2 regions of the Rhodococcus sp. NPDC076796 genome follow, and region 1 is predicted to be linked to the other one. Evidence: riboswitches for the same ligand, from Rfam matches in the RefSeq annotation. Region 1 holds a riboswitch; the other holds the start of a gene.

What was found. A riboswitch is a leader RNA that binds a small molecule or an ion and turns the genes downstream of it on or off. The one in region 1 is predicted to bind cyclic di-AMP.
Region 2: another riboswitch for cyclic di-AMP. It lies ahead of AB0366_RS02395 (resuscitation-promoting factor Rpf1 domain-containing protein); the one in region 1 lies ahead of AB0366_RS21670 (C40 family peptidase).

What each region holds. Positions count from the first base shown of each region.
Region 1 is NZ_JBFBMS010000008.1:182,828-191,909, reverse strand. It holds gene AB0366_RS21695 (hypothetical protein) at 1-248, shown strand, start outside; gene trpD (anthranilate phosphoribosyltransferase) at 300-1,361, shown strand; gene AB0366_RS21685 (Lrp/AsnC ligand binding domain-containing protein) at 1,389-1,664, opposite strand; gene AB0366_RS21680 (DEDD exonuclease domain-containing protein) at 1,718-3,484, opposite strand; gene AB0366_RS21675 (hypothetical protein) at 3,632-3,913, shown strand; cyclic di-AMP (ydaO/yuaA leader) riboswitch at 4,029-4,190, shown strand; gene AB0366_RS21670 (C40 family peptidase) at 4,209-4,763, shown strand; gene AB0366_RS21665 (C40 family peptidase) at 5,147-6,133, shown strand; gene AB0366_RS21660 (hypothetical protein) at 6,165-7,517, shown strand; gene AB0366_RS21655 (glycosyltransferase family 4 protein) at 7,541-8,665, shown strand; gene AB0366_RS21650 (long-chain fatty acid--CoA ligase) at 8,691-9,082, opposite strand, start outside.
Region 2 is NZ_JBFBMS010000001.1:492,999-502,080, forward strand. It holds gene AB0366_RS02370 (MFS transporter) at 1-907, shown strand, start outside; gene AB0366_RS02375 (DUF2771 domain-containing protein) at 904-1,416, shown strand; gene AB0366_RS02380 (cold-shock protein) at 1,430-1,846, opposite strand; gene AB0366_RS02385 (hypothetical protein) at 2,044-2,262, shown strand; gene AB0366_RS02390 (YccF domain-containing protein) at 2,266-2,640, shown strand; cyclic di-AMP (ydaO/yuaA leader) riboswitch at 2,910-3,117, shown strand; gene AB0366_RS02395 (resuscitation-promoting factor Rpf1 domain-containing protein) at 3,126-3,737, shown strand; gene AB0366_RS02400 (hypothetical protein) at 3,816-4,004, opposite strand; gene AB0366_RS02405 (helicase-associated domain-containing protein) at 4,066-6,357, shown strand; gene AB0366_RS02410 (DNA repair helicase XPB) at 6,446-8,101, shown strand; gene AB0366_RS02415 (DUF3239 domain-containing protein) at 8,142-8,810, shown strand; gene AB0366_RS02420 (LLM class F420-dependent oxidoreductase) at 8,827-9,082, opposite strand, start outside.

The DNA.
Region 1 (9,082 bases):
ACGCTGCGGCGGTTGCGGCTCAGGACGGCTACGAAGTGGGACCGGCCGCCGAACTACCGGAGAGCACCGGCTACCGCCCTCGGGTGGACGACGGTGTGCCTCTGGTTCTGCAACGGGTTCAAGTGCTCGACGCCTTGCACTGCTCGCAGGAGCGTTCTCGCATGGCGGGCCTCGCCCAGCGTCGAGGGGGAGCCGTGCTCGGGTGGGACGCACTGCAGCCCGCACAGCCCGACGCGGCGTCTGGCTAAGCTTCCACGGCACCGAGTGCATCGACGGCAGAAGGGCACGGCAGAACCACCATGACCGCAGCGATCAGCGACGAACAGCCGCGTACCTGGCGTCGAATTCTCGGCGCGTTGACGACGCACACCGACCTGTCCAGCGCCGACACCGGCTGGGCCATGGACGAGATCATGGCCGACAATGCGAGCGCCGCCCAGATCGCTGCCTTCGGGGTCGCACTCAGGATGAAAGGGCCGACTCCGGCCGAGGTGAGCGGTCTGGCCGAGTCCATGCTCGCGCATGCGGTGCTGGTGGATACCGACACCGACGCCGTCGACGTCGTGGGCACCGGAGGTGACGGGGCAGACACCGTCAACATCTCCACGATGGCCGCGATCGTCGTGGCCGCCAGCGGGGTGCGAGTGGTCAAGCACGGCAACCGCGCAGCGTCGTCCAAGAGCGGCACGACCGATGTCCTCGAAGCACTGGGTGTGCGGGTGACTCTCGGAGCCGACGCGGTCGCGTCGAGCGTCGAACAGGTCGGTATCGGATTCTGCTTCGCGCCGATCCACCATCCTGCACTGCGCTTCGCCGCGGCACCGCGCAAAGAGATCGGCATCCCGACGGTGTTCAACGTGCTGGGGCCACTGACCAACCCCGGCCGCCCGCGCGCAGGCCTGATCGGCTGCGCGTTCGAGAGTCTGGCTCCCGTGATGGCGGACGTGTTCGCCGGACGCGGCAGCTCGGTCCTGGTCGTCCGCGGCGACGACGGACTGGACGAGATCACCCTGTCCACCACCACGACCGTGCACGTGGTGTCCGGTGGTTCGGTGACCGTCGAGACGATCGACCCCCTCGATTACGGCATCGCCCGAGCGCCCATCGAAGCACTCAGAGGCGGAGACGCAGAATTCAACGCGGCCGTGGCGCACCGCGTGTTCGCCGGTGAGCACGGCCCCGTCCGCGACGCAGTACTGCTCAATGCCGCCGCAGCGATGGCAGCGCACCATGGCGTGTCCGACGACCTCCACGCCCGGATCGAAGCCGGATTGGCCACTGCCGCAAAGGCAGTCGATTCAGGCGCGGCAGCACGGTTACTCGCCGACTGGGGTCGGTGCACCACCGAACTCGCCGACTGACACCTCACCGACCGACACAGAGCGCGCCTACTCGCCTATCGAGAACCCCGCATCGACATCGGAACTCGAATAGGACTGGAACGCAATGTGAGTGGTGGTGCTGCGTACACCCCGCACACGATTGATGTGCTTGGTGATGACCTCTGCGATCGAAGCATGATCGCGAACCTTGACGATGGCGATCAAATCGACATCCCCAGCACACGAATAGACCTCCGACACCCCGTCGACATCGGCAACGGCCTGGGCCGCCTCCGGAATCAAGTCGGCCTCGGCGTCGATCAAGACGATGGCATTGATCATCTGTGCTCCTCAAGCATCTCGAGCTCGGTGTCCGACGCGAGCTACCCCAGACCCTAGTGGCTGCCATTCCCCGAGAGCTGCTCCACAGGCTCCACTCCTGCCCTGAATGGTCGTTCCGCAGGCTCCACTCCTGCCCTCGCTGCTTCTCTCGCCGTCCGACACCACGACTCCCACGAACCCGCCGACCGTGCCGGGCTGCAGTACCCACTGCTCGTCCGCACGATCCGGACTCCGTCCGTGCGCAGCCAGGCCGCGATCAGTCCCACTTCCTCCGGCGGCGCGCCGCGAAGCGGGGTCGTATCGGGCAGCACCGTTTCGGCCGACGCGGTGATGGCGTCGACAACGGGCATCGGATGCACTCCGCGCGGTGCGACGGCAGCGCCGGCCAGACGGCCGAAGCGCACCACGATCAACTCCCACCCGCCGTCGGCCGTCCGCTTCGCCGCAACGAGTTCGGCAATGGCGGCCACCGCTGCCGATCGGTGCATCCTGCGCAGTGCATCGACGGTGATCGCGATTCGATCGCGCAGACGAGCAGCCGTCTCGTACAGCTCCTTGTCCGCGAGCTCGGCGACGCGGCGGCGCATGGAATAGAGAACGGCGTCGTCCTGACCGCACACGAGCGCGAGAAACTGCGTCGGGGCATCCGAGTACTCGTCGGCCGTCAACGGGCCGGACAGAGCCGCAGGGCAGCCTCCGACGTCGATTGCCGGGCAGTGGTCACCGTGACGAACCGAGCGAGCCAGACGGCGCGTGCACGTTCGTAGGCGGCAGAACTCCGCGACGAGCGCCGCGGCCTCTGCGGCGTCGCCGCGAACCGAGAACGGTCCGAGACTGTTCGGTGCCGGTGTGCGAACGATCGACAGGCGAGGGAACGCCTCGTCGGTCAGCGTGATCCACCACCCCTTCCTGGGGAACTTCGAGCGGCGGTTGTACGGCGGAACGTGCGCCGAGAGCAGGCGTAGCTCGCGGACCCCGGCCTCGAGCGCGTGCGCACACTCGACGTGGTCGACGCGGGTGGCCAGTGCGACCATCTCCTTCATCCGGCCTCTCGTCTCCGAGCCGGTGAAGTAGTTGCGCACGCGTCGCTTGAGGTTGTTGGACGTACCGACGTAGAGGACCTCGTCGGACGGGCCGCGGAACAGATAGACGCCGGGCGTACCGGGAAGATGAGCAGCCAGCCCACGTTTGGCGCGCTGGCCGGCCGACACCGCGGGAAGGTAGTCGACCAACTCGGCGTAGCTGTGAACCCCCTGATTGCCCACCCGTTCGATGAGGCCGTGCAGGACGTCGACGGTCGCCCGGGCGTCGTCGAGTGCGCGGTGGGTCGGCCTGGTGCCGGATCGGAACAGAGTCGAGAGTGCGGACAGCTTCACCGACGGGGCTTCGTCGCGGGTCAGAACTCGACGAGCCAGCTTGACCGTGCACAGCACCTGAAACCGTGGCCACGCAATGTCGAGACGACTTGCGGCGGCCTTGAGGAATCCCGTGTCGAAGCCGGCGTTGTGTGCCACCAGCACCGAACCTCGGGCGAATTCGAGGAAACCGGGGAGAACCCGCTCGATGCGCGGCGCGCCGATGAGCATCGCCGATGTGATGCCGGTCAGCTCCACGATGTACGGCGGGATGGACCTGCCCGGGTCGATCAGGGTGGCGAACTCACCGAGAATTTCGCCGCCTCGAACCTTGACTGCCCCGATTTCGGTGATGGCCTCGGTGTCTGCGCTGCCGCCGGTGGTCTCGAGGTCGACGACGACGAACGTGGTCTCGTGCAGCGGAGTATCGAGTTCGTCGAACGTCAGCTGGATGGGCAGGCTCACCGGGACGACGTTAGGGCCGACCTCCGACAAGAACGCGCATCGCGCCCTCGAACGTCGTCGTGTCACGAAACCTGTCGGTGCCCGACGTTATCTTTCGCTTCGTCGGCCGATTCGGCCGCCGGAAACCGCAAAGAGACAAGGATCACAATGATCATCGACTGCAGTGACTGCCTGGTCCGTGACATCGCCTGCGCGGACTGCGTCGTGACGGTGCTTCTGGGGGCTCCGGGGATGCCGTCGAGATCGGACGGGCGGTGGGTCGGACCGCCGTCTCGTATCACTCTCGAGCAGGAAGAACTCGGTGCCATGGGTGTGCTCGCCGATGTCGGTCTCGTGCCGACCCTCAAGCTCGTGGTGAACGACGACGACACCGCCGAGGTTCCGTTGTTATCGACTCGTGACACACCGGGAGATCAGCGCGCCGGCTAGCGAGAATCGAGCCGAATCCGCTCGCCTCGGCGAGTTGGGGTCGACACGGGGGTATGCCATTTCGTAACCTTCCTGAGACCTTGCGGAGTCTCGCCAATCCAAACCGGAGTGGCGTCGCAAGTCACCGCCTAATCGTTCACTCGCGAGAGTGTTCGTACCGGGAACCCGATATCTACTGGGGTGAATCCCGCTGAGCCACCACACGGTGGCCGGTGGGTAGGGCTGCTCTTCCCAGCCCGAACCCGTCAGCTAACTCGGTCGGCGGACGATAGGAAGAAACGGAGCACCATCTTTCGTGGCGTCACAACTTTCCAACCGATCATTGCGGCGAGTCCTCGTAGCCGGAGCGCTCACGGCAGGCGTGGTCATCCTTCCCGCTGCACCCGCAATGGCGGCCCCCCTCACCATTCCCGGCGTCGGAACCTTCGAGATTCCTGACATCCCGGGCCTCCCTCCCCTCAACATTCCGGGTGCGCCTGCACCGGGTGCGCCATTGGCACCGCAGGTCACCCCGGCAGCGAAGGCCGTTCAGGCCGCAGAATCCAAGATCGGAGCACCGTATGTGTACGGCGCTTCGGGTCCGGATTCGTTCGACTGCTCGGGGCTGATTCAGTGGGCCTACAAGCAGGCCGGCGTCAGCCTGCCCCGTACGAGCTACGACCAGGCAGCCGCGGGCACTCCGGTCTCGCGCGACAGCCTGGCCCCCGGTGACGTCGTCTCGTTCTACGACGGCTCGCACTCGGGCATGTACATCGGCAACGGCAACGTTGTGCACGCATCCACCTCCGGTGTGCCGGTCAAGGTCGCGCCCGTCGACTCGATGCCGTTCGACGGTGCTCGCCGTTACTGACTCGAGCAACCGACGTTCGTTGTGAACCGACCGACAGGGTCGAGCCGTGTATCGGCTCGACCCTGTCGTCGTATCCGGACACGGACCGCGCGACACGCCGGTCCGGTGGACAGGGAAGCATCCAGTTCGTAATCTGATCGAGACCTGGTCGATGTTTACTTTGTGACCTGTCACCTAGAACCCCCATCGATTTCGGACCGTGTTCACGTCCGCGCCCGTAAGAGCATGGGTATGGTTCGTTTTCGGTCTACTTTTCAAGCCGTTGCCTCGGACGAGGTGACATGTGTGAGGACGGAGAGTCGCTTTCCGTGGCGATATCGAGATCTACCCGTGCGTTGCGGCTTGCCCGCAATTCGGCGGTTGCTGTCGCACTGACCGCATGCATGGCCGTGGTGCCGATGACGCCGGCGACCGCACAGCCGGGATTCGACTCCGCGTCCGACGCGCAGACCGAGCTCGCCGAGCTTTCTCGCCAGTCCGAACAGACCACCGAATCTCTGCACAATGCTCAGATCGATCTCGACGCCAAGAACCAGCAGCAACTCGACGCACAGGTCGCCGTCGACCAGAGCCGTGCAGCCCTGGACGCAGCGCAAGCGCAGTTGGCGCAGCTCAAACCGGCCATGGACAAGGTTGCCAACGTCAACTATCAGGGTGCGCGGACCAACCGACTGTTCGCCGTCATGGTCAGCGACTCGCCACAGCAGTTGCTCGACCAGATGTCGGCACTGGACGTGATCTCTGCGGAGACCGCCGACCAGGTCGCTCGATTCAAGCAGGCCAGCTCGGATGCAGTGACGGCCGAGCAGGCCGCAACGACGGCCGCAGACCAGGCACGCGTCGCCGCCGAACAGGCCAAGGCCGTCAGCGACGACCTTCAGGCCAAACAGAGCGAGCTGCAGGGTCAGATAGCCGAGGTCATGGCCGCCTACAGTGCGCTCTCGTCCTCGGAGCAACTGGCTCTGGCCGGTTCGGCCCTGCCCGACGGCTTCGACCCCTCGACGATTCTGCAGAACCTGACGCCAGGATCGGGGGCCAGCGCGTTGCAGGCCGGCCTGACGCAGATCGGCAAGCCGTACGTCTGGGGCGCAACCGGCCCGGATGGCTTCGACTGCTCCGGTTTGGTCGTCTGGGCGTACAAGCAGGTGGGCAAGACGTTGCCGCGGTCGAGCCAGGCGCAGGCAGCAGGCGGAACTCCGGTGGATCAGAAGGATCTGCAGCCGGGTGACGTCGTCCTGTTCTATCCGGACATCTCACACGTCGGTATCTACGCCGGAAACGGCAACGTGCTGCATGCCTCCACGTTCGGTGTTCCCGTGAAGGTGCAATCGATGGCCTCGTTCCCGTACTACGGGGCACGCCGATACTGAGGGTGTGTCTCGACGATCGACGAATGGCGGCATGAGCGCCTCCAACCGGCCATCCGGGTTGCATGTTCTCCTCCGATCGTCACGGTTGCGCTGGCTTGCAGTCGTGGTCGTCGTGGTCGTGGCCGCCTCGGTCGTCCTGATTCACCGATTCGACGGCACGTCCAGCACTGGGACCGCCGACGTGACAGCCGCTCCGAACCCGCCGACCTACGATCAGCAGCGCCGTGCCGATGTGACCGTTCTCCTCGACCAATGGGCGCGTGCGGTTCGCTCCGGCGATCTCGATGCACTGCGTGAATCGATGGATCCGCAGGCCGACCCCGACTTCGTGGAGGCACAGATGCGCCGGGCTGCGGTGGTGCCGGGCGTCCCCTTCTCCGAGTTCGGCTACGACCTGGGTGACGAGCCCGAAACTCCGGTTCCGCCGCCGATCGCCGAGGCGCTGGATGCCACCGATGTCTGGGCACCCCCTGTGTATCTGCGGTACGCGGTCACCGGGCCGGACGCATCGCCGACGCGTCGGCCGGTCTCACTCGTCGTCGCCGAGCGGGACGGTCGATGGCGGCTGGTCGACGATGCGGACCTGACCGAGTACCGCCGCCACACCTGGCGTGGGCCGTGGGATTTCGGTCCTTTGACCGTTCGTTCGGTGCCCACCGCGGCCGGGACATCGGTGGTCATGGGGCATCCGGACCGCGAGCAGTTCGTCGAGAGCCTCGCGGCCGAACTTCCGTCGGCAATCGCGGCCGTCACCGATTTCTGGGGAGACGACTGGGCGCGCGACGGGCTGGTGTTCGTCGCGTCCTCCGCGCAGGAGTTCGCCGAACTGACGGGGTCCGATCCGTCCACCGACGTGGCCGCGGTGACGGTGTCCGACGCGGTTGCGGGCGACGGCTCCCGTCCGACGGGTCAGCGGGTGGTGTTCGGTCCTGACGCCGCGACGCGGTTGACGCCGTTCACCGTGCGCTCGGTTCTGCGACACGAGTTGACCCATGTGGCGGCGAGGGCGCAGACGTCCGACGGTACGGAGTTGTGGGTGTCGGAGGGGTTCGCAGACTATTCCGGGTACCGAAATTCCGGTGCCGAGTTCGCGCAACTCGCGCCCACTCTCGCGGCGATCGTGGCGGCCGGTGGGCCGCCGACGGTGCTGCCGAAGAACGAGGATTTCGGTGCCGGGGGTGCCAGGTCGAGTGTGGCCTACGAATCGGCGTGGTCGGTGTTCGCATTCGTGGCCGATCGGTTCGGGGAGCCGACGCTGCGCACTCTGTACGAAGCGCTCGTGTCCGAGAGCTCCACCGACTCTGCCTTCGCGTCGGTGTTGGGGATGAGCCAGGCGCAATTCGTGGCCGCGTGGGGCGACTGGGTGGCTCTCCAGGCCCGCTGAGACGGGGCGCTACGGTTGACGCCATGCGTCGTACTCTGCTCGTGACGAACGACTTTCCTCCTCGCCCGGGTGGTATTCAGTCCTATCTGCACAGCTTCGCCTCGCAGCTCCCGGCCGACGAGCTGGTGGTGTACGCACCTCGGTGGCGCGGCGACTCGCACGAGAAGTTCGACGCCAGACAGCCTTTCGAGGTGATCAGGCATCCGACGACACTGATGTTGCCGACTCCGCTCGTTGCGCGTCGTGCGGCTCGAATCCTGAAGTCCCGAGGCTGCGATTCGGTGTGGTTCGGTGCCTCGGCTCCGCTGGCGGTGATGTCGTCGTACCTGCGCAAGGCCGGGGCCGACCGCATCGTCGCGAGTACACACGGTCACGAGGTCGGTTGGTCGATGGTGCCGGGCGGGCGGGCGACCCTGCGCACGATCGGCGAGAACACCGACGTGGTGACCTACGTCAGCAAGTACACCCGGGGGCGCTTCAGCTCGGCGTTCGGTCGGTCTGCCGCCCTCGAACATCTGCCGCCCGGTGTCGATACCGATCGCTTCGTGCCCGACGACGCCGCGCGAGCGGAATTACGCGCGCGCTACGGCCTCGGTGATCGCCCCACAATTCTGTGCCTGTCCCGGCTCGTTCCGCGCAAGGGTCAGGATTTCCTGATCCGGGCGCTCCCGGGGATCCGCCGAGCCGTCGACGGAGCGGTCCTGGTGATCGTCGGCGGCGGGCCGTACGAGAAGACTCTGCGCGAGCTCGTTCGATCCACCGGGATGGAACAACACGTGGTGTTCACCGGCACCGTGCCGTCGGCGGAGCTCGCCGCCCACCACACCATCGCCGACGTGTTCGCGATGCCGAGCCGAACCCGAGGCGCAGGCCTCGATGTAGAAGGTCTCGGCATCGTCTACCTCGAAGCGTCCTCCTGCGGTGTACCCGTCGTTGCCGGCATGTCCGGGGGTGCGCCGGAAGCGGTGCAGCACAACAAGACCGGCCTCGTCGTCGACGGGACGTCGGTCTCGGACATCACCGACGCGATCGTGAAGATCCTCTCCGATCGCACGCTGGCCACGCAGATGGGCAACGCCGGCCGCGCATGGGTGGACGCGGAATGGCGCTGGGACGTGCTGACCGAGAAGCTGCGGTCGCTGATCTGACGTTCGTCACCGCGATGCGGTGCACCTACCGGGCGTAGATCGATTCGATCTCGTCGGCGTAGGCCGCGGTGATGACGTTGCGCTTGAGCTTCATGGTGGGAGTCAGCTCGCCGTTCTCCTCCGAGAAGTCGTGGGGGAGAAGTCGATACTTCTTGATCGACTCTGCATGCGAGACGGACTTGTTCGCGTCGGCGACGGCGGCGTCGATCTCCGCGACGAGCTCGGGGTCGGTCTGCAGATCGGCTGCGGTGGCGTCGGCGGCCTTGCCGTGGGAGGACTTCCAGCGATCGAACGCATCCGGATCCAGGGTGATGAGCGCGCCGATGAAGGGCTTCTGATCGCCCACGACGACTGCCTGGCTGATCAGCGCGCCCGCCCGCAACTGGTCTTCCAGTCCGGCCGGTGAGACGTTCTTGC
Region 2 (9,082 bases), on a different contig from region 1:
TGCGCTCGCCGGCGGTATCGCGTTCGTCGCGGGCTCGCCGGGAGCCCTGTGGTTCGTCGCCACGATCACCGTGCTCGGCGCCTATCTGAGCATGCGCATCCCGTCCTGGGTGGAGATCACCGAGGGTGAAGTGCCTGCGACGCTGAGCTACCACGCCGATCAGCACGGTGGACGCGATTACGCCGGAAGCGGTGCCCCCACCGAGAACCTCCGCCGCGCGGCCTCGTCCCCGCCGACGTCGAGCAGCACCAAGAACCGCAGACAGCCCCTGGGTCGAGCGGTCATCGTCGGTCTGTGGGGCAACGGCACCATCCGCATTCTCACCGGCTTCCTGACGCTCTACATCGCGTTCGTCGCCAAATCCCGTACCGAACACGAGCCGCTTCAGCAGGCCGCGATGCTCGGACTCGTCGGAGCCGCCGCCGGTCTCGGCAACTTCTCGGGCAACGCGCTCGGTGCCAGGATCAAGCTCGGCCGGCCGTCCCTGGTGGTTCTTCGCTGCACCCTCGCAGTCACGGTGGTGGCCGTCGTCGCCGCGGTCACCGACAGCCTGCTCACCGCAGCGGTGGCCGCGCTCGTCGCGTCGAGCGCCAGCGCACTCGCCAAGGTCTCCCTCGATGCGTCCCTGCAGGCCGATCTGCCGCCGGAGTCGATCGCGTCGGGATTCGGCCGATCGGAAACCGTCATGCAGCTGTGCTGGGTCCTCGGCGGCACGCTCGGCGTCCTGCTCCCCACCGAGTACTGGCTCGGTTTCACCGTGGTCTCGGTGTTGCTTACGATCGGGCTCGTGCAGACATTCCTCACCTACCGCGGCAGATCGCTCCTACCCGGATTCGGCGGCAACCGCCCCGACCACGTCGAACAAGAAGTGTCCGACGGTTCCTTCGGCGAAAACGTGACCAAGTGAATCTCGCTCCCCGCACCAAGAAGATCGCCGCCCTGACCGCCGCGGGTCTGCTCGTCGTCGCCGTTGCGTTCGTAGCGGTGCTCGCCCTGCTGATCGGAAACGCACCGGAGAAGGAGCCGACCGTCGCCGCCTACTCCAACGGCCGGGCCGTCGACGTCGAGCCGTACCTGTACTGCGCCGTCAGCGACCCGTTGTGCACCAACGTGGGAGAGACCACCGAGATTCGGGTCGGCAAAGCCCCGACGGTGCAGCTCTCACTCCCCGAGGCCGTCTACTCGGCGCCGTGGGTACTCGCCCTGATCTACGGCGACGACAGCGGGAACGTCGTCGAGAACAGCGAGTTCAACGAACCCGGAACCAGGCTCAGCGTCACGGTGCCCACCACGGACGACAGCGACCGGACCCTGCTGGGGATCGAAGTTCGTCTGCCCACCGGCATCATCGACACCGATACCAATCAGGAGGGCTTCGTCAGCCACGCCATCTGGTCGATCGGCACGCGCCCGTAGGTCGGCCGAGCGATCAGCTGTCGAGCTCGCGGGCGACGGCCCGGACCACCTCGGAGATGCGCTGCGCGATCTTGCGGTCCGGGTACTTGCCCTTGCGGAGCTCGGGCTGCACGGTCGCTTCGAGCAGTGTGATCATGTCCTCGACCATCCCGTGCAGCTCGTCGGGTGTGTGCTTGCGCTCGACGGGTTCGCGGCGGGTGCTGCCGGTGTTCTGACGCACCGACGGTGCCGGCTCGAGCACCTTCAGGCTCAGTGCCTGCGGTCCGCGACGTCCCGCGGCCATTCCGAACTCGACTCGCTGACCGGCTTTGAGGCCCTCGACGCCCTCGGGCAGCGCCGAGGAACGCACGTAGACGTCCTCGCCTTCCTCCTGCGAGAGGAATCCGAATCCCTTGTCGACGTCGTACCACTTCACCTTGCCGGTCGGCACTGAGCTCACCCGTTCATCTGTTGCTGTCGTTGGTTGCGTTGCCGTGTGACCGATGTTCGGCCCGCACGAGTTTCGCGCCCCACGAGAACGTAGGACGCGAATACGTCAGTCTAGCGCGGTGAGCCCGGATAGAGCATTCGAGTTGTTCCCCGCACCACGCTCTTCACAGTGCCCCGCTTCGCACTACCGTGGTGCACGTGGACACAACGACCCGTAAGAGCAGCACCGCTCTGCTGCGCATCGCGCTGGCCCTGTTCGCGATCGGCCTCGTCGCCATCGTCGCGATCCTGATGTTTCCGATCTTCTCCGACGCCAAGCCCCCACTCGGGCTGTACCTGACGGCCATGTTCTCCGCGCCGACCGGCTTCGTGCTGGCCCTGGTGTACGCGTTGGCATCCGGACGACGGGCCCGGTAGACCATGCGATTGATACTGAACGTCATCTGGCTGGTCTTCGGCGGCCTGTGGCTGGCGCTGGGCTATTTCCTCGCCGGACTGCTGCTGTGCATCCTGATCGTGACCATCCCGTTCGGCATCGCGTCGTTCCGCATCGGCGTCTACGCGCTGTGGCCGTTCGGGTCGACGATCGTCGACAAGCCGGGGTCCGGATCCGGCGCGCTCGTCGGGAACGTGCTCTGGCTGATTCTGGCCGGTTGGTGGCTGGCCCTGACTCACGTGGTCACTGCCGTCGCGATGGCGATCACCATCATCGGCATTCCGTTGGCGATCGCGAACCTGAAGATGATTCCCGTATCCCCGATGCCCCTCGGCAAGGACATCGTTGCCGTTCGGTGACCTTCCGAACCGGCTCAAGCCGATGTGACTTCCATCACATCACGCTCCGGTAACGGACAGGCAACGGACAGGGGTTCAATGCCCGGCACGTCCACTAGCTGGGCCGACTCGAGAGACCCGAAAGAGGTACAAAATGTGCTCTCGGCGACGCCCCGAAATCGACAGTTACCAAATAGTGACGTAAGGCGGGAATTTCAGTACGGTCAGCAGCGGCCGGAAAGTTCGGCCGAATTCCGGCCCGCAGCGCCAAACCTCGTCCCGCGGGAACCGGAACACCCTCGACGATCACCCAGGGGACGAGGACGGGGGACCCACGTCCTCCACGGACAACCGGGAAGTTGTAGCGACTCACGAAGCCGCACCGACTTCCCTTGGGGTGAAGCCCAATTGCCCACTCGCAGGAGTGAGCGAAAAGGCCGGGCTACCTCTCAGCCCGAACCCGACAGCTGACCTCGCAGGCGCGTGTGGAGAGGATTTCAACTCGTATGAGCGGACGTCATCGTAAGCCGAGCACCACTGGCAAGACCGTTGCAAAGGTCGCAGTCACCGGAGCCATCATGGGCACGGCAAGCATCGCCTTCACCGGTACCGCCAACGCGGCACCGGATTCCGACTGGGACCGCCTGGCACAGTGTGAAGCCGGCGGCAACTGGGGCATCAACACCGGCAACGGCTACCAGGGCGGGTTGCAGTTCTCCCCCAGCACCTGGAACGCGCACGGCGGCCAGCAGTACGCGGCCACGGCCAACCAGGCCAGCCGCGAAGAGCAGATCGCAGTCGCAGAGAAGGTCCTCGACTCGCAGGGCTGGGGCGCATGGCCGTCCTGCTCCTCGAGCCTCGGACTGAACAGCGCGCCCACCGAGCGCAGCGTTCCGGTCACCCCCAAGGCACCGGAAGTTCCCGCACTGCCCGACCTGGCGTCCATCCCGGCAGTCGACAACTCGGCCGAGGTCGTCGAGGGCATCGTCACCGCCGTCCAGAACATCACCAACGATCCGCAGATCGCCTCGTTCGTGCAGAACGCGGCCCAGGGCATCCAGCTCGATCCGCAGATCGTGAACTTCTACCAGGCCAACAAGGCGTTCCTGCCCCAGTAAGCGCCCGCGACGGTTCAGCTCGTACGAAAAAAGCCCCCGACGAATGTCGGGGGCTTTTTCGTGGGTCGAGGGCCGCAGCTAGCGATTGACCACGGTCACCGGATGGGCGTAGGGGAGGTCTTCGACGGGCAGCGGGAACTCGGTGTCCTCGCCGAAGGGTGACAAGCTACCCGATCGAGCGGACGAGAGTTCGGTCACCGCGTGGTCACCGCGAGCGGTTTCCGGCCAGCCTGGATCGACATAGGGCTTCTTCGACTTGTTCACCATGCGCCTATTTTGACACCTGCCCTGCGGCAAGCACCAGCCCAGGTCTCTAATCTGATAGACGATGACCGACACGACTGCGCACCGACACACCGACACGCCCCCTGATCTGCCTCAGTGGATCGCAGCTCGCAGCGACGCCGAGCTGATCAAGGCCATGTCGCTGCGTCCGGATCTGACCGCGCCGCCGCCCGCATCCCTGGCCGTGCTGGCCGGACGGGCCGAGCAGCGCCGGTCGATCCTGCACACCGCGGACACCCTCGACACCCTCGCTCTGACGGTGCTCGAGATCCTCGCCATCGAAGAGGCGTACGAGCGACCCGTCACCCGCGCCGCGCTACTGGCAGTGATCGCCAGACGCGCACCGGCCAAGAGTGTGGACAAGGCACTGGCCCAGCTGCGCGAACGCTTGCTGGTGTGGGGCGACGCAGCCGGCTTCCGGATCAGCGCCACAGCAGCGGACGCGGTGCCGTGGCGAATCGGCCGCGCACTCGACCCGGTGGACAACCTCACCGAATCACACATCACCGCGGCCCTGGCCGAACTCGGAGACGGCGAACGCAGCCTTCTCGACACCCTCGCCAGATCGTCCCCGACCGGCCGCACCCGAGACGCCGCACCGGGCACGCCGCCGGATCGACCCGTCCAGAAGCTGCTCGCCGCAGGGCTGCTGATCTGGTTGGACGAGCAAACCGTCGAGCTTCCCGTCCAGGTCGGGCAGATCCTGCGCGGCGAACCGATGTCGGACCCGCGCTCGCTCGCCGAACCCAAGCTCGCCACCAGCACCCACACGCTCGCCGATGTCGACGCCGCTGCCGCAGGAGAGGCACTCGAGCTGGGCCGACACTGCGTGGCCGTGCTCGAGGCGTTGTCGGCCTCGCCTGCCCCCGCGCTCAAGGCCGGCGGCCTGGGCGTGCGCGAGCTCCGCAAGATCACCAAGGCGACCGGCCTCGACGACGATCGAGTGAGCATCCTCGTCGAGTTGCTGGCCGCCGCCCACCTCATCTCGAGCGGAACACCGGACCCGGTGCCTGCGTCCGACAACGGCGACGACTACTGGGCACCGACCCCGGCTGTCGACGCATGGCTCACCGCAGCCCCGGCGGCCCGCTGGCACACCCTCGCCGCCGCCTGGCTCGAAGTGCCGCGAGCACCGTGGGTCATCGGGATGCGTGACCCCAACGACAAACCCATCGCCGCCCTGTCCGAGGAAGTCCGCTCTCCGGCCGCACCGCGGGATCGACGGATGGTCCTGGAATTGCTCGCCGAACTCGGCAGCGGACACGCAGCGCAGCCCGCCGACCTCGCCCGCACCCTGGCGTGGCGTCGACCACGATGGTCCGGGCGCTTCGGCGTCACGCCCGTCGGACACGTTCTCGCCGAAGCAACGGCTCTCGGTATCGTCGCCCGTGGGGCGATCTCGACCCCTGGCCGCTCCCTGCTGCACGACGGCAATGCCGAGGCCGACATGCGTGCGGCCCTGCCCGAGCCCATCGACTACGTCCTGGTGCAGGCCGACCTCACCCTGGTGGCACCGGGCCCGCTCGAACCGGACCTGCAGGATCGAATCGAACTGGTCGCCGATGTGGAGTCCGCGGGCGCAGCCACGATGTACAGGATCAGCGACACCAGCCTGCGCCGCGCTCTCGATGTGGGACTGACCGCCTCCGAGCTGCACTCGTTGTTCGCCACCCACTCACGAACCCCGGTGCCGCAGGCCCTGACCTACCTGATCGACGACGTGGCTCGTCGGCACGGCCGCCTACGAGCAGGCGTCGCCGCGTCGTTCGTTCGGTGCGAGGACCCGGCCTTGCTGGCCGAGGTGATGGCGTCCCCGGCAGCCGAATCGCTGGCCCTGCGAGCGCTGGCTCCGACCGTCGCGATCTCGCAGGCCCCGCTCGCCGAGGTGCTGACGGTCCTGGCCGGAGCGGGGTTCGCGCCTGCGGGCGAGGACTCGTCCGGCACGATCGTCGATCTGCGTGCCCGCGGGTCGAGGGTATCGGCGAGGCGGCCACGCCAGGCGTTCCGCACTCCGGCCGTCCCCACCGAGGAACAGCTGGGTTCGTTGGTGCGCGGAATGCGCGCTGCCGACAGAGCGGCAGGCAACGGCGGCGCAGTGGTGCGCGCCGACGGATCTCGGGCCAGCAGCACCGCGACGATGACGCTGCTGCAGACCGCGGCGAAGGTCAAACGGAGCGTGAGCATCGGCTACGTCGACGCCCAGGGGGTGGCGACCCATCGCATCGTCGATCCGATCAGCATCGGCGGCGGCCAACTCGACGCGTTCGACCCCGCCACCGGTGGGGTTCGGCGCTTCACCCTGCATCGGATCACCTCGGTCGCGTTGGTCGAGTAGACCGGGCTCACGTGCACGCACGCCCCTACCTGTGGACAATGGAGAAGTTGCGCTCTTTCGGGCGCAGCAGATGTCTCTAGGAGGAACCGTGACCGACGGCCCGCTGATCGTCCAGTCCGACAAAACGCTGTTGCTCGAGGTCGATCACGAACTCGCGGGCGCAGCGCGGGCGGCCATCGCACCGTTCGCGGAGCTCGAACGTGCCCCCGAGCACGTGCACACCTATCGCATCACCCCGCTGGCGCTGTGGAACGCACGTGCCGCAGGCCACGACGCCGAGCAGGTGGTCGACGCGCTGGTCAATTTCTCCCGTTACGCGGTGCCGCAGCCGCTGCTGGTCGACATCGTCGACACCATGGCGCGCTACGGCCGGTTGCAGTTGGTCAAGAGCCCGATCCACGGCCTGGTACTCATCAGCCTGGACCGCGCGGTGCTCACAGAGGTGATGCGCCACAAGAAGATTGCGCCCATGCTCGGCGCGATGGTCGACGAGGACACGGTGATCGTGCATCCGAGCGAACGCGGCCACGTGAAGCAGATGTTGCTCAAGATCGGCTGGCCTGCCGAGGACCTCGCCGGCTACGTCGACGGCGAAGCCCACCCCATCGAGCTCGACACCGAGGGCGGCAACTGGACACTGCGCGACTACCAGGAGATGGCGGCCGATTCGTTCTGGGCCGGCGGCTCGGGCGTCGTCGTACTGCCCTGTGGCGCGGGCAAGACGATGGTCGGCGCAGCCGCAATGGCCAGAGCCAAGGCGACCACGCTGATTCTGGTCACCAACACCGTCGCCGGTCGGCAGTGGAAGCGCGAACTCATCGCACGTACCTCGCTCACCGAGGAGGAGATCGGCGAGTATTCGGGAGAACGCAAAGAGATTCGCCCTGTGACAATCGCCACGTACCAGGTGATCACGCGTCGCACCAAGGGTGAGTACAAGCACCTCGAACTCTTCGATTCCCGCGACTGGGGATTGGTGATCTACGACGAGGTGCATCTGCTCCCCGCGCCGGTGTTCCGCATGACAGCCGATCTGCAGTCGCGTCGACGCCTCGGCCTCACCGCGACGCTCGTCCGCGAGGACGGCCGCGAGGGCGACGTCTTCTCGCTGATCGGACCCAAGCGGTACGACGCACCGTGGAAGGACATCGAGGCACAGGGCTGGATCGCGCCGGCCGAGTGCATCGAGGTTCGCGTCACCCTCACCGATGCCGAGCGCATGTCGTACGCGGTCGCCGAGCCCGAAGAGCGCTACAAGCTGTGCTCGACGGCGCACACCAAGATCGCCGTCGTGAAGTCGATCCTCGCCAAACACCAGGACGCTCCGACGTTGGTCATCGGCGCGTACCTCGACCAGTTGAACGAGCTCGGTGAAGCGCTGAACGCTCCGGTCATTCAGGGCTCGACCAAGAACAAGGAACGCGAAGTGCTGTTCGACGCGTTCCGCAAGGGCGAGATCCAGACGCTCGTGGTGAGCAAGGTGGCGAACTTCTCGATCGACCTTCCGGAAGCCTCCGTCGCAGTGCAGGTTTCGGGAACGTTCGGCTCCAGGCAGGAAGAGGCGCAGCGCCTCGGCCGACTGCTCCGGCCGAAGCACGACGGCGGTCAGGCGCACTTCTATTCGGTGGTCTCCCGCGACACCCTCGACGCCGAGTACGCAGCCCACCGCCAGCGTTTCCTTGCCGAACAGGGCTACGCCTACCGCATCACCGACGCGGACGATCTGCTCGGTCCGGCGATCTGAGACTTCGGGTCGACTCGACGGCCGTGCTAGGAATACCTCTGTGCGCAAGTTCGAGTTCCCCGTAGACGTAGCCCACGCGAAGTCGGTCAACGAGACGTTCACCGAGCTTCGTCGGCTACGTTCCTCTGCCGCACTCACCGCCGTGTTCCTCATCGCGCTGGGTGCCTGGTTCATCTGGATCGCGGCCCCGTGGTCGTACATCCTCGGCGCGGTGTTCCTGATCGGCGCGGCCACCTCGCTCTGGGTGATGCTGTGGGCACCCCGAAAGATGGGTTCCATCGAATCGCAATATGCAGCAGGCGATCTCGTGCCGGCGGTGGTGGCCGAGAAGCTACCGGGTGGAGCGATACTGCTGGCCCTGGTCGACATCGGGAAGCCGGAGGTGGACGAGCCGCACTACGTGTTGATCACCCGCGTCGTACGGGCGCTTCCCGGCCACGCCGTCGAGCGGGGCGCACAGGTGCCTGCGGTGTCGGTTCTCGCAGACCGCGGCCGAAACACCGGTGGGCGAACGTGGCAGTTGGCCTCGGCGATGCCCATCGCATGGGGAACCACCGACAAGGCGGTCCTCGCGCGCGCCGCCCGGGAGATCACCGAGGGCGAGTGGGCGTTGCTGCACGCCAACATCGGCCTGTCGGAGAAGGTCCGCACGGCCAAGAACCAACAGTTGCTCATCGATCCTGCGGATCTTCCCGACGACCTGCGCTAGAGCCTGCAACAACGACCTAGGCCAGTGCGGGTATGACTTCCCGCTCGAAGAGTTCGATGCCGGAGCGGTCGTAGGCCGCTTCGGGGAAGTAGAAGATGCCGTACGTCATCCCCTGCTCCTGCAGCGCCGACAAGTTTTCGACGATCTGCTCCGGAGTTCCCACTGCGGGCATGCCGCGGTACGCGTCGAGTGCACTGTGTGCCTTCTCGGCACCCACGTACTCGGTCAGGCGACTCTCGAGCGCGCGCAGTCTGTCTTCCACCTCGGCCTCG